Regions from separate parts of the Sphingobacterium sp. UME9 genome, predicted to be linked through region 1. Evidence: riboswitches for the same ligand, from Rfam matches in the RefSeq annotation. Region 1 holds a riboswitch; each other region holds the start of a gene.

The links. A riboswitch is a leader RNA that binds a small molecule or an ion and turns the genes downstream of it on or off. The one in region 1 is predicted to bind S-adenosylmethionine.
Region 2: it holds a riboswitch for S-adenosylmethionine, as region 1 does, so the genes downstream of both, A9970_RS22540 (5-oxoprolinase) here and A9970_RS10370 (methylenetetrahydrofolate reductase) in region 1, are expected to answer to the same signal.
Region 3: it holds a riboswitch for S-adenosylmethionine, as region 1 does, so the genes downstream of both, A9970_RS25480 (O-acetylhomoserine aminocarboxypropyltransferase/cysteine synthase family protein) here and A9970_RS10370 (methylenetetrahydrofolate reductase) in region 1, are expected to answer to the same signal.

Annotation. Positions count from the first base shown of each region.
Region 1 is NZ_LZZP01000005.1:435,576-439,867, reverse strand. It holds gene rimM (ribosome maturation factor RimM) at 1-176, shown strand, start outside; gene A9970_RS10375 (hypothetical protein) at 280-1,131, shown strand; SAM riboswitch class I at 1,350-1,452, shown strand; gene A9970_RS10370 (methylenetetrahydrofolate reductase) at 1,523-2,479, shown strand; gene A9970_RS10365 (DUF2723 domain-containing protein) at 2,727-4,292, shown strand, end outside.
Region 2 is NZ_LZZP01000013.1:805,798-810,089, forward strand. It holds gene A9970_RS22535 (DUF4374 domain-containing protein) at 1-1,049, shown strand, start outside; SAM-I-IV-variant riboswitch at 1,497-1,590, shown strand; gene A9970_RS22540 (5-oxoprolinase) at 1,623-1,886, shown strand; gene A9970_RS22545 (family 2A encapsulin nanocompartment shell protein) at 2,075-2,998, shown strand; gene A9970_RS22550 (family 2A encapsulin nanocompartment cargo protein cysteine desulfurase) at 3,022-4,292, shown strand, end outside.
Region 3 is NZ_LZZP01000013.1:1,504,891-1,509,182, reverse strand. It holds gene A9970_RS25485 (FUSC family membrane protein) at 89-2,116, shown strand; SAM riboswitch class I at 2,299-2,411, shown strand; gene A9970_RS25480 (O-acetylhomoserine aminocarboxypropyltransferase/cysteine synthase family protein) at 2,667-3,977, shown strand; gene metX (homoserine O-acetyltransferase) at 4,011-4,292, shown strand, end outside.

The DNA.
Region 1 (4,292 bases):
TGGGGCAAATAACAGATGTTCAGGAATTTCCACAACAATTTGTCGCTTCGGTAAATATGGACGGTAAAGAACTGATGTTCCCGTTGTCTGATGATTTGATCTTAGGAATCGATGGCGAAGAGGAGATCATTGAAGTTGAATTGCCAGAAGGCTTGGTGGATCTTTATAAAGAATAAGCATATCCCCGAGCTTATTCAAATAAATAGCCGTATACGAACTATTGCAGTAATTTCTTATCTTGGTCTGTATATTATTACTGGCCATAATTATTGATTTATTTTGAAACCGTTATTACTGCTGCTATTCATATTCTCGTTGTCTTCTTGTGCTTTCTTTGGGAAGAAAAAGGACTTTCCTGAAGGCAATTACCAAATGATATTGGGCTATTCAAATGAAGAGTATCATAAAGTAAAAAGAGAATCACCCCAAAATGTCGAGGCAGATACCTATGGTAATGATCCTACGATATACCGATCCTTTCTCTCTCTCCATGATAAAGACAAGTTTGTCATGGCGATCGATGATATCTTACTCTTCGGTAAGTATAGATTCAATGGCGATCGATTAGAATTGACCGATGAGAAAAAAGGTAGCCTCGCATTAGATATTATTAAGGTAAAAAGCGATTTTGTTCAGCTGAGAGGTGATTTTTCACAGTTTAGCTCAGCACGTATACCCACTAGCGAAAGACTTTATATCAACTTTGCGTTAGATAAAACCCCTATCCGGGAGACCCCCAGCAAATTTGATAGTCAAGTGAATCTATGGCGAAATGCCCCTGTAAAATCAGAAAGTGAAAAGGAGATAAAAGCCAGGGCATTGAATTTTGTAGATTATTCTATCGCTTATTTCCAACACATATCAAGTTCTGGTACACATCACGATTATCGAATGGATGGTGTTGAATCACCCATTATTTATGCTGAGAATGGCATTGTGCTCAAGGCATGGGCAGATGTTCCCGATTCTTGGAAGGAATTATTTTACAACGAAAAAAATGCATTAGTCGCCTATCAATATTTATTTGATGGTTTTAAATTTGGATCGAAAGAGGAGTACCATGTTACAGGACTCTTATTGATCACATTTTATCTCAAAAATCTACGGAATTCCCTGGCAGCGAATCTTTAGCCAATCCTGTTGTGGCATAGTCAATCTCTTCGCTGTCGATGATCCTCGATCGTTAATTTTATCTGTTTTTTTAAGTCTTTTACTTTTGGTGGAGCGTAAATTCCTGTTGTTGACTGGGAATAAACCTGAAGCCGCATTTATTGAAGTCTTTTTGCCGCTATTTTTGCCTTTTCGAAAAAATATTTTTGTCTTTTGATTTTTTAAAACGATATTAGCAACGCTTATAGAGAAAGGCCGAGGGACTAGACCCGTTGAAGCCTTAGCAACCTGTATTGTTCAAGGTGCTAAATTCTACCCTACTCCATGTGGGAAAGATAAGTTACATGTAGATAAACGATTCCTCGACTTGTGCGTTTCGATGTAAGCCAACCAAACTAAAAACAGTTTTTTAATGAAGATTATCGATCATATCCAGAATGCCAAAGGAAAAACATTGTTTTCTTTTGAGCTATTGCCACCGGCAAAAGGGCAGGGCATCCAAAGTATTTTTAAAACCATGGATGAACTGATGGAGTTTAAACCTCCTTTTATCGACGTAACCTACCATCGGGAAGATTATATCTATAAAGAGCATGCGAGTGGATTACTGGAACGCGTTTCCTATCGTAAACGTCCTGGGACAGTGGCGATATGTGCTGCAATCATGAATAAATATAAAGTAGATGCGGTGCCCCATTTGATATGTGGTGGTTTTACAAAAGAGGAAACTGAAAATGCCCTGATCGATTTGAACTTTCTGGGGATAGATAACGTCTTGGTATTGCGGGGAGATGCACGTAAGGGCGATGCCGATTTCATACCGAGCGATGGTGGACATGCTTTTGCAACAGACCTATTGGAACAGGTAACTGATATGAATAAAGGAAAGTATCTGCATGAAGACATTATCACATCGGAAAAGACTGATTTTTGCATCGGAGTAGCGGGATATCCCGAAAAGCATTTTGAATCGCCAAATTTCAATACTGATTTTAAATATCTGAAACAAAAAGTCGATATGGGAGCAGAGTTTATTGTGACTCAGATGTTCTTTAATGTTGAAAAATACAAAGAGTTTGTAACAAAATGTAGAGACAATGGAATCCATGTGCCTATTATTCCAGGATTAAAACCACTGACAACGAAAAAGCAGTTGGTGACCTTACCAAGGATATTTCATTTAGATATTCCGGAGGAACTGAGCGATGCTGTTTCAGCATGTAAAACGAATGCCGACGTCAGACAAGTCGGTGAGGAGTGGTTGGTGCAACAATGTCAGGAGCTGATTAAATTTGGCGCTCCGGTATTACATTTCTATACGATGAGTAATCCCGGTCCAACAAAGAAGATTGTTGAAAAACTAGCCTAACTCATAAAAATAATACGAAAAGGGAGCGCATAAGCTCCCTTTTTTTATGGCAGTATTCGTTGTGAAAGCCTAAAATATGTCCAGAATTTTGATAGTGTGGTTTAGGCCGATCTGTATATTCAGGGTTTAATAGCCTGTTTATAGTCAGATACTTGTGTTAAATAGTGTTAATTAACTTATTGGAGTCAGGATAACTTTTTAACTTAAAGTGCTAAAAAGGATTTTAACAATAGACCAAATTGACCTTATGAAGTACACTAGATTAAATTCTCTACTCGGCTTTGCTTGCGGACTAATTGCTACATGTGTATATATCGCCACCGTTGAAAAGACGGTAAGCTGGTGGGATTGTGGTGAATTTATTGCCTGTGCCTACAAGCTGGAAGTGGCACACCAACCGGGAGCACCATTATTTCTTCTTATTCAGAATATATTTTCCAACCTGGCTTTTGGTAATGCAGGTAAAATTGCCTATTGGATGAATATTGGATCCGCAATCTGCAGTGGGCTTACTGTTACATTTTTATTCTGGACGATAACAGCAATTGCCAAAAGGATACTCAACAGGCAAGAGAAAGTTCAATTATCGAATTATTTCCAAATTTTTGCTGCGGGTTTAGTTGGTGCAATGGCTTTCTGCTTCAGTGATTCATTCTGGTATTCGGCTGTTGAATCTGAGGTATATGCGATGTCTTCATTGTGTACAGCGATTGTTTTTTGGGCAATTTTAAAGTGGGAAGTGCGTGCAGATGAAGAAGGTAGCGATCGTTGGCTGGTTTTTATTGCTTTTGTTATGGGCCTTTCGATCGGAGTGCACCTATTAAATCTGTTGGCAATTCCGGCTATAGCGATGGTTGTCTATTTCAGAAGAGCAGGACAGGTTAGTGCGAAAGGCACAATACAAGCTTTCTTGGTAGGAGTGCTGATCTTGGGGGCCGTTTTGTGGGGAATTATTCAATGGTTGGTCGGTCTCGCAGCTAAGGTAGACCTCTTGTTTGTAAACTCGCTAGGTTTGGGCTTTGGCTCAGGCATCTTCTTCTTTTGTCTGCTGTTGGGGAGCTTCCTCATTTATGGGCTCTATTATTCTTATAAAAAGCGGCAATACACACTCCACACCGGGCTGCTGGTCTTTTGTTTTATTCTATTTGGGTATAGCTCCTATACCATGGTTTTGATCCGTGGAAAAGCGAATCCCTCGTTAAACAATAATGCGCCAGACAATGTGTTTTCTTTTTTGGGTTATCTGAGCCGGGAGCAATATATCCGGGAACCTTTACTCAAAGGACCCAATTATGATTCACAAGTCGTTGGTGTCGAGAGTAAAACCGGTTATCGCAAAGATGAATCAGGGTATATTCCTTTTAGTCAGGTCGATAAGTATACGTTTGATAAGGAAACTTTCTTTCCCCGCATATATAGTCAAGATGGAGCCCATCAAGCTTATTATAGGAGTTACCTCAATTTGAAGGAGGGGCAGCAGCCACAATTCTCGGATAATTTTAAGTTCTTTTTTAATTTTCAACTGGGCGATATGTATACCCGATATTTCTTGTGGAATTTTGTCGGTAGACAGAATGACAGGCAAGGGTATGGGACCTATAGTGACGGCAACTGGTTGTCGGGGATTAAACCATTGGATAATTGGCGTTTAGGAGGACAAGATAAAATATCCAAATCGCAGGAGCATGACCCGAGCCGGAATACCTATTTTTTCCTTCCACTGCTACTGGGGATAGCCGGAGCGATCTGGTTGTACCGAAATAATAAACCTTATACCTTGGTCTTGACCTTACTGTTTGTGTTTACGGGAATA
Region 2 (4,292 bases), on a different contig from region 1:
GTCTCGATGAGGGAGAAATCACAGTCAAAGGAAATGGCTATGAGACAGCAGGTGGTACAATGTATGCATTGAACAATAAGGCCGTAACATTTAAATATAATCGGGGTGATCCTGGTAACGCCGAGGTGTTTCAGTTGGGTACAGACAATTTATTGAAAAAGACGGGAGCATTTAACATCAAATCAGTAAATGTCTTTTTACCTTTCAAAGCTCAGGACCACCTTATTGCCTATAATATCGGGCGTTCGTTGACCACACCTGGTACAGCTTACTGGGTAAATATTGCCGATAACCGTGTTGACAAGACCTTGGAAGTAGATCAAAAACTAATCTACGTAGACGGTAAGCATGTTGAGAATTATTTTGGATGGCCATACGCGATGTTTGAATTTGGTGATAAAATTTATGCGCCACTTTCTCCGGCATATGGTGGAACCGGCGTTCAGGATAAAGCTGACTATAAGGATCATGCTTTCGTGGCAATTTTTGATAAGAACCTAAAGTTTGAGAAAACAATCGAAGACAAACGCATGCCTTTTATTGGACAATATTATAATACCATTGGATTGGGACAGGTTTCTACGGGCGATATTTATGCCTTTTCAAATGGGGATGTGGAGTCTAGTAATAACCACTCTGCATTTCTGAAAATTAAAAATGATGCTTTTGATAAGGATTATTATTGGGATGTTGAAGCAGTTGCAAACATGCGAATTCGTGCAGGTTTCTTTATTAAAGACAATAAGTTTGTGTTGGTGATGGTGCCACGGGACGCGAAACAAGCCGAAGCTAGTGGTGTGAAACTGGCCATTGCAGATGTTGTTAAAAAGGAATTCAAATGGATTTCGGGTGTAGACACTAAAATCACCGATCCAGGTTATGGATTTCCGCTCTTTACGACAGATGGTAAATCTTACTTACCAATGCAAGAGGGACAAGCCTCCGTCTCTTACTTATACGTGATCGATGCGGATAATTATACGGCTAAACGTGGACTTAAACTTACCGGTATTAAAGATATCACAGGTGTAGGTATGCTAAAAAAATAATAGTTATATGTGTTGATTAAGAAGGAGGTGGCCCCAAAAGGTCACCTTCTTTTTTTAAGAAGGAATTTAAAATTTCCTTTTTTTAGAGGAAATTAGCAATGATGATGGAAAAACCAATTTGGGGACATGATCCGAATATTCAGGTACAAAGCTTCGCATTAAATCCCAAGAGGTAATTCTATTTGGGTATTCAAAACCAGGAGCTGGTCACAGATAAACTTGCTCAATGTCAATTTGTTTACTCCATTGACAAGTACGCCTAATCTTTAATTTAGATTTAGCTATTTTTTTGTTTTAAACTCTGATAGCTTGTACGCGAAGTAATTAAATGAAAGAGCAATTTGTTACTCTAAAGAGCGAAATGTAGGTGGCTAAAAGCGGATAAAAAATAAATAAAACGATTATTTTCAAAAAGATAAGAGAATTTAAATAAAATCTACTAACTTTATAGAGTATTCAGAATTGCATCGCGCGATACCAACCGAGTAGGATTACCACGGTGGTTAAATAATATGGGTTTCGGCCAAAAAACTGAATACAATTTATAGTTTAACCCTTAAATTTTTAAATTGTATGGCAACAACAAAAAGTCTTTATGAACACTTATCTGAAACGCTTATTCATTATTCGATTAACGAATTAATCCAATTTAATAATGATACGGTGTCGGGCCGGGGGTGGGGATCATCCAAAACGATATTTCGAGCCGCTCTGTTAAGCACCCTTTCCAAAAAGGGCCTTGATCTATCAAGTATTGTTTCGAGAGAAGACGGTTTTACATCGGTAAAACAAGTTGCGGTGAGATTGGAGGACAATAGGCTTGTGCCGATTGCTTAAGAATTAAAGTACTTATTACGACCTTTCTAATTGATTTATTAAACTAAATAATGAGGGGCAGACTGAAAAGTCTGCTCTAAAATTAAGATAGACTTTCTATCCTTCTTTTAAAAAAGAGTCTACTATCGAATTCGCACTCTTTTTCAGGTGTTCTTAATCTATTCCAAATTTCATTAAACTTTTACAATATGAGTGAAAAACTAACACAACAGACCGCCTTGGGCGATGTCGCTGCACGACACCTGGCAATTGCCACCAGAACCGTTCCACAACTTGAAAGTATCTCACCCCGATGGCTAGTACACTTATTGCAATGGACACCTGTGGAATCGGGCGTGTTTCGATTAAACAAAGTTGTCGGCGAAGACAGTATTCAGGTAGACTGTTCCAGACGTGATGAGAGTGTTTTGCCACATACATTTGTTGATTATGACGAAAGTCCACGGGAGTATAATTTAAATGCGGTCAATACACTGATAGACGTACATACGCGGGTTTCTGATCTCTACAGCAAGCCCTATAATCAGATCAGTGAACAGTTACGTTTGGCAATTGAGAAAATTAAAGAAAGGCAGGAGAGTGAGCTCATCAACAATGCTGATTACGGCATCTTGAGCAATGTCGCTGCCAAACAGATTATTAAGACCAGATCTGGAGCTCCTACACCCGATGACCTGGACGAATTGATCACAAAAGTATGGAAGCAGCCTGGATTTTTTCTGCTTCATCCCCTCACCATTGCGGCCTTTGGGCGCGAATGTACACGTCGTGGTGTCCCACCTCCTACGGTGTCACTTTTCGGTTCACAGTTTTTAACCTGGCGCGGCATCCCATTGATTCCCAGTGATAAAGTGCCTATTGTAAATGGGAAGACCAAAATTCTGTTAATCCGCACAGGAGAAGCACGTCAGGGAGTAATCGGTCTTTATCAGCCTAACTTACCTGGTGAACAGACGCCGGGCCTATCCATCAAGTTTACTGGAATCAATGATAAAGCCATTGCCTCTTACCTGATATCTTTATATTGTTCACTGGTCATTCTCGTAGACGATGCTGTGGCTGTATTGGACGATGTTGACATCACACAATACCACAGCTACAATTATAAATAGATCATTCCTTAAAAAATTTTACTATGTCTCATTTAGATATTGATTTCGAAAGATTTCTAACAGAAGAAGCAAATAAGTATTTTAAGGCAATTCCAACGGAAAACCTCGTATCTCGGGATCTTCCCCGACAGGAAATCTATGCTGAAAAACCGGTCTCTAATCCTAAACTGAGAGAATTCCATTTAGAAGATCCAGCAATCGGTTTTCATGATCCAAGTTTTCATAGGGAAAATGCTACTATCCCTGTAGCTGGGAATGGCAGTCAGCCAGGTATTTACAACCCAGTTCTTCCTCTTGCTACTGGCATTGATATAGAACCACAGGTCAATAAATTACCCTTTGCAGAAACGCATGAAAATCCACTTGACACACTAAGAGGGACATTGCAGCAATTAAGTGGTTTTATACACACTGCCCAGATACCACTGGCCGATAGTGCAAATTCATTCTATTTCATAAAGTCAGGGGCTGCCTTTGAAAATACGCCTACCTTGCCTTACGATACGTTGAAATCCCATTTTGACGTTCAGTCAATTCGTCGCGATTTTCCTATTCTCCAAGAAACTGTCCGTGGAAGGCCACTTGTTTGGCTGGACAATGCCGCGACGACTCAAAAACCACAAGTGGTTATCGATAGGATATCGCGCTTTTATCAGACTGAAAATTCCAATATACACCGTGCTGCACATGAACTTGCTGCACGTGCTACAGATGCGTACGAAGAATCGCGAAATGTCATTAAAAACTTTCTAAATGCAAGTTCACCCAATGAGATTATATTTACGCGTGGCACGACCGAATCTATCAACCTTGTTGCCAATAGTTGGGGAGACCAGCATTTAGGTCCAGATGATGAGATTATAATTAGCTATCTGGAACATCATGCCAATATAGTTCCCTGGCAGCAATTGAGTCAAAAGAAAGGTTTTAAGATCCGGGTAATCCCTGTTGACGAGCAGGGGAATTTGCTTTTTGATGAGTATAGCAAACTGCTCAGTTCCCGGACGAAATTAGTCTCTTTTACTCATGTCAGTAATGCGCTGGGTACAATAACACCGGCAAAAGCCATTATTGACTCGGCACATCGTGTAGGGGCCAAAGTACTGTTGGACGGGGCCCAGTCGGTCTCCCATATTGCGATAGATCTCCAATATCTAGATCCCGATTTCTTTGTGTTTTCTGGACATAAAATATTTGGCCCGACAGGCATCGGTGTGCTCTATGGCAAAGAAGACATCCTAAACAATACCCAGCCTTACCAAAGCGGAGGAAACATGATCCGAGATGTTTCTTT
Region 3 (4,292 bases), on a different contig from region 1:
TAAACTAAAATCAAAACAAATAAATTGTATACAAAAAATATTAAGCATAATATTTGTATTTTTGCACAGAAAATTAGTAAACTGATTAATGAGCACTGTATCATTGAAGAAAAGATTCTACCGTATTTATATCCTTATGATACGATTTATGCATGGCGAGCATTCTGGAGACGCATTACGTAATGTTTCCATCAGCATCTTGCCAAGTTTGGCGATCTATTTATTGGGAGCGCAAGCGAGCACGGCTATTGGAATCGGTGTCGGATCGTTGTTAACAACACTCACAGATCCTCCTGGAAACAGAAAAGATAAACTTTCTTCTGCTCTCGTATGTATTCCCACCTTCTTTGTTGCATCCTTGTTTACAGCGATTGTATTTCCGTATCATTGGCCCTTGGTTATACTGCTAGCGGCGGCCGGTTTTATATGTACGTTATACGGTCTTTTTGGAGCTCGTTATGCTGCAATTGGAAACATGACATTGATTCTCATGAGTTTTGTTATAGGAATGGCCCCGCAACACCCCTTTGCGGTTAGTTTACAGATTACAACAGGTTCCATTATATACTACTTTTTTAGCCTTTTACAAGCCTATATACAACCTTATCGCTCGCTAAAACATGCGATGGCCAATGGTTTTCATGGATTGTCCCAATTTCTATTGATACGATCACAGTCTTACGATCCCGATATTCCTTTGAATATAACGTACAGCCGCGTAGGCAAAATTCATGGCCAGATCAGCGAACAACAGGAACAAATCAGGTCCCTTCTTTTTCGAGAAAAAAAAATCATAAGCCAACAGTGGCATAAAAGCAATTATTGGCTCAGTCAAGTTTATGGATTAATTGACCTCCATGAGTTAATCATTGCGCTTGATCACGACTATGATGCGATTCGCAAAAATCTTGCAGACACAGGCAGCCTCCCTTTAATTCGTCACACAATCAAATTATTAGCTTTAGAAATTGATAGCTTTTCACAACCTAACAAGAGGTTTCGGTATGCGCATCAATTATATCATAATAACTTTAAAATAAATGCCCTCTTACAGGATTTAAAAGAAATTCAAGAGCAGCAGGCCAGTCAAGCAAAAAGTATATTAGGTTCGATCATAAGCAACATCGAAGCAATTATTGAAGTACTCAGCCGAATTCAGGTAGCTTTTTATCAAAATCAGGAAATTCAGGATAAGATTGACAGCAGTGAGTACCAGCAATTTATCAATCGACCTTTGCGCAATCTTGCTGATCTAAAAAGTAAACTCCATCTGAATAACCCGCTTTTCCGATTTGCAGTTCGAATGGCTCTTCTTTTTGGAACAGGCGCATTGATCGGTATTTTATTTTTGGATTTTAAATATACCTATTGGATCTTACTGACGATCGCCATTGTTGCCAGACCAGCATTTTCAATGACAAAAAAGCGTAATATAGAGCGTATTGTAGGCACATTCTCGGGTATAATAGTTGGTATATTCTGCTTAATTTCTATTCATTTTCTCCCAGCTCTCCTTACCATAGCTGCATTAGGTCTTTTCGGATTCTTTTTGTTCAACCGATCTAATTATATGGTCAGTGTCATCTTTATTACCTTGGGAATTGTGATTGCGCTCAATTTGTTTGAAGGCAATATCAATCTCATTTTAGGCAGCCGAATACTTTTCACACTCATTGGAGCATTCTTGGCTATAGCAGGTTATTTCTTGATACCTGTACGCCAAAGCACAGGCATGGTTCAGCTGGCAAAAGAGGTATCCCTTTACAACGAGCATTATTTCCAAACCATCAATAACCGTCTGTCGGACGAGAAACAAAGTTCTTTTGATATACGACTGGCTCGCAAAAAAGCGCAGACTGCCATGGCGCTATTTTCAGACGCTATAAATCAAATGAAAAAAGAACCCGAACACAAATGGATGGATTGGTCACATATCCACCATTTTCAAGCACTCTCTTATCAGGTCAACTCCCATTTGGTGGGTCTTTCACTATCGTTAAGCAAAAAGACGAATCGCCACCTAGCGTATGATATCCATAGTAGAATTGATGCACTTAAACCTCTTTTAACAGATTTAAATCAAATTGCGGAACGGATCAACTTAAAGAAATCATAATACCCGATTGACAGTTATTTATCCGGTTTCATCCGACGATATGCGATCCCGATCGGTATGTTATTTAAAATTCCTTTAACTAAAAAATAGCTTTTCTTTTGCTTTAATAAAAAAAGAGTTTATATTTGTGTCGTCTTCGAAAGAAGATTTCTAATCAACACCTCCCTTAATCAGTAGGTCTTGATTTATAAAGAAGTGGCGAGAGACTGGCTCAATGACCCACTGGCAACCTTCAATTTGTTTGAAAAGGTGCCAATTCCTGTCCAAAACAATATCGTTTTGGAGCATATAAATGACATAAGACAATGATTATTAAACTACTGAAGTCCATTAAAAATTCAGGTTCAACACAAGTGAACCACACGATAAGCGAAAGTGTAAGTCATCGTACAACTGTATTGATGCGAATGCGTATGCATATGCACTTCCATGCTTGTTAAAAATCATTTCCTTTTTCTTGGATAAAGATTTAACAGACCCTTCAACGAGGTGTGTATGCTTCTCTTTTTACTTAGCAATTTCTTTTTGAACCCTTAAAATCTGATATATTATGTCTTCAAACAAAAATTTAAAATTCGAAACTCTTCAGGTTCACGCTGGCCAAGTCGCTGATCCTACTACGGGATCTAGAGCAGTTCCTATATATCAAACAACATCTTTTGTATTTGAAAATGCCGAACACGGCGCGAACTTATTTGCTTTAAAGCAGTTCGGCAATATCTATACACGGATTATGAATCCTACTACGGATGTTTTCGAACAACGTATTGCGGCACTGGAAGGTGGAGTCGCTGCTGTTGCTGTTGCATCTGGCCAGGCAGCACAGTTTATTGCATTAAATAATATCTTGGAAAGTGGTGACAATTTTGTTGCCGGATCCAACTTATACGGCGGTACATTCAACCAGTTTAAAGTTTCTTTTAAACGCCTGGGCGTCGAAGCTCGTTTTGCAACGGACGCCGAGGCAGATAAAATTGAAGCCCTCATTGATGATAAAACAAAGGCCATCTATGTTGAAACAATTGGAAACCCAAGTTTCAATATTCCAGACTTTGAGAAAATTGCTGCCGTAGCAAAAAAATATGACTTACCGTTAATCGTCGATAATACTTTTGGAGCTGGGGGTTATTTATTTAAACCTTTGGAGTACGGTGCGAATGTGGTTGTTGAATCGGCTACTAAATGGATCGGTGGACATGGCACAAGCATTGGCGGTGTCATCGTCGACGGCGGAAACTACAATTGGGGCAACGGAAAATACCCTCAATTTTCCGAACCATCTGAAGGCTATCATGGCTTAGTTTTTTCCGAAGTTTTCGGTGAAGGCGGACCGTTTGGAAATATTCAATTTGCCATTCGGGCACGTGTGGAAGGGCTTCGGGATTTCGGGCCAGCACTCTCCCCTTTCAATTCATTCTTATTATTACAAGGGCTTGAAACGCTGTCTTTACGGGTGCAACGCCATGTAGATAACACTTTAGAGGTAGCTAAATGGCTTGAGGCGCATCCACAGGTAGAAAAAGTAAACTATCCGGGCTTAAAAAGCTCTCCGAGCTTCGCTAACGCACAAAAATACCTTAAAAATGGCTATGGTGCGGTGCTTTCTTTCCAGCTCAAGGGTGACGCAGCACAGAAGGCCAATAGCTTTATCGACAGCTTAGAATTAATCAGTCACTTGGCCAATGTTGGCGATACGAAGTCATTGATTATCCATCCAGCAGCGACTACTCACCAACAATTGAGTGATGAAGATCAAGCCAATGCTGGAGTGTTCAAAGGTTTATTACGTCTTTCTGTAGGAATAGAACATATTGATGACATCAAAGCTGATTTACAACAAGCTTTTGATAAAATTAAATAATCAGATTTTTTCGGCTTAAAACGTAAACGTAAAATGAGTAAGCATATTTATCTGCACCCGGAGCCTTTTGTATTTGAAAATGGAAGAGAGCTTACTGATTTACAAATCAGTTATGAAACATTTGGCAAACCCAACGCAGATCGCAGTAATGTGATCTGGGTTTGCCATGCACTTACGGCTAATGCAGATGTACTGGATTGGTGGTCCGGTCTTTTTGGAACAGGTGAATTGTTTGATTCAAACGATTATTATATTATCTGCGCCAATGTCATAGGATCAGCATATAATAGCAGTAATCCGCTATCTGTAAACCCA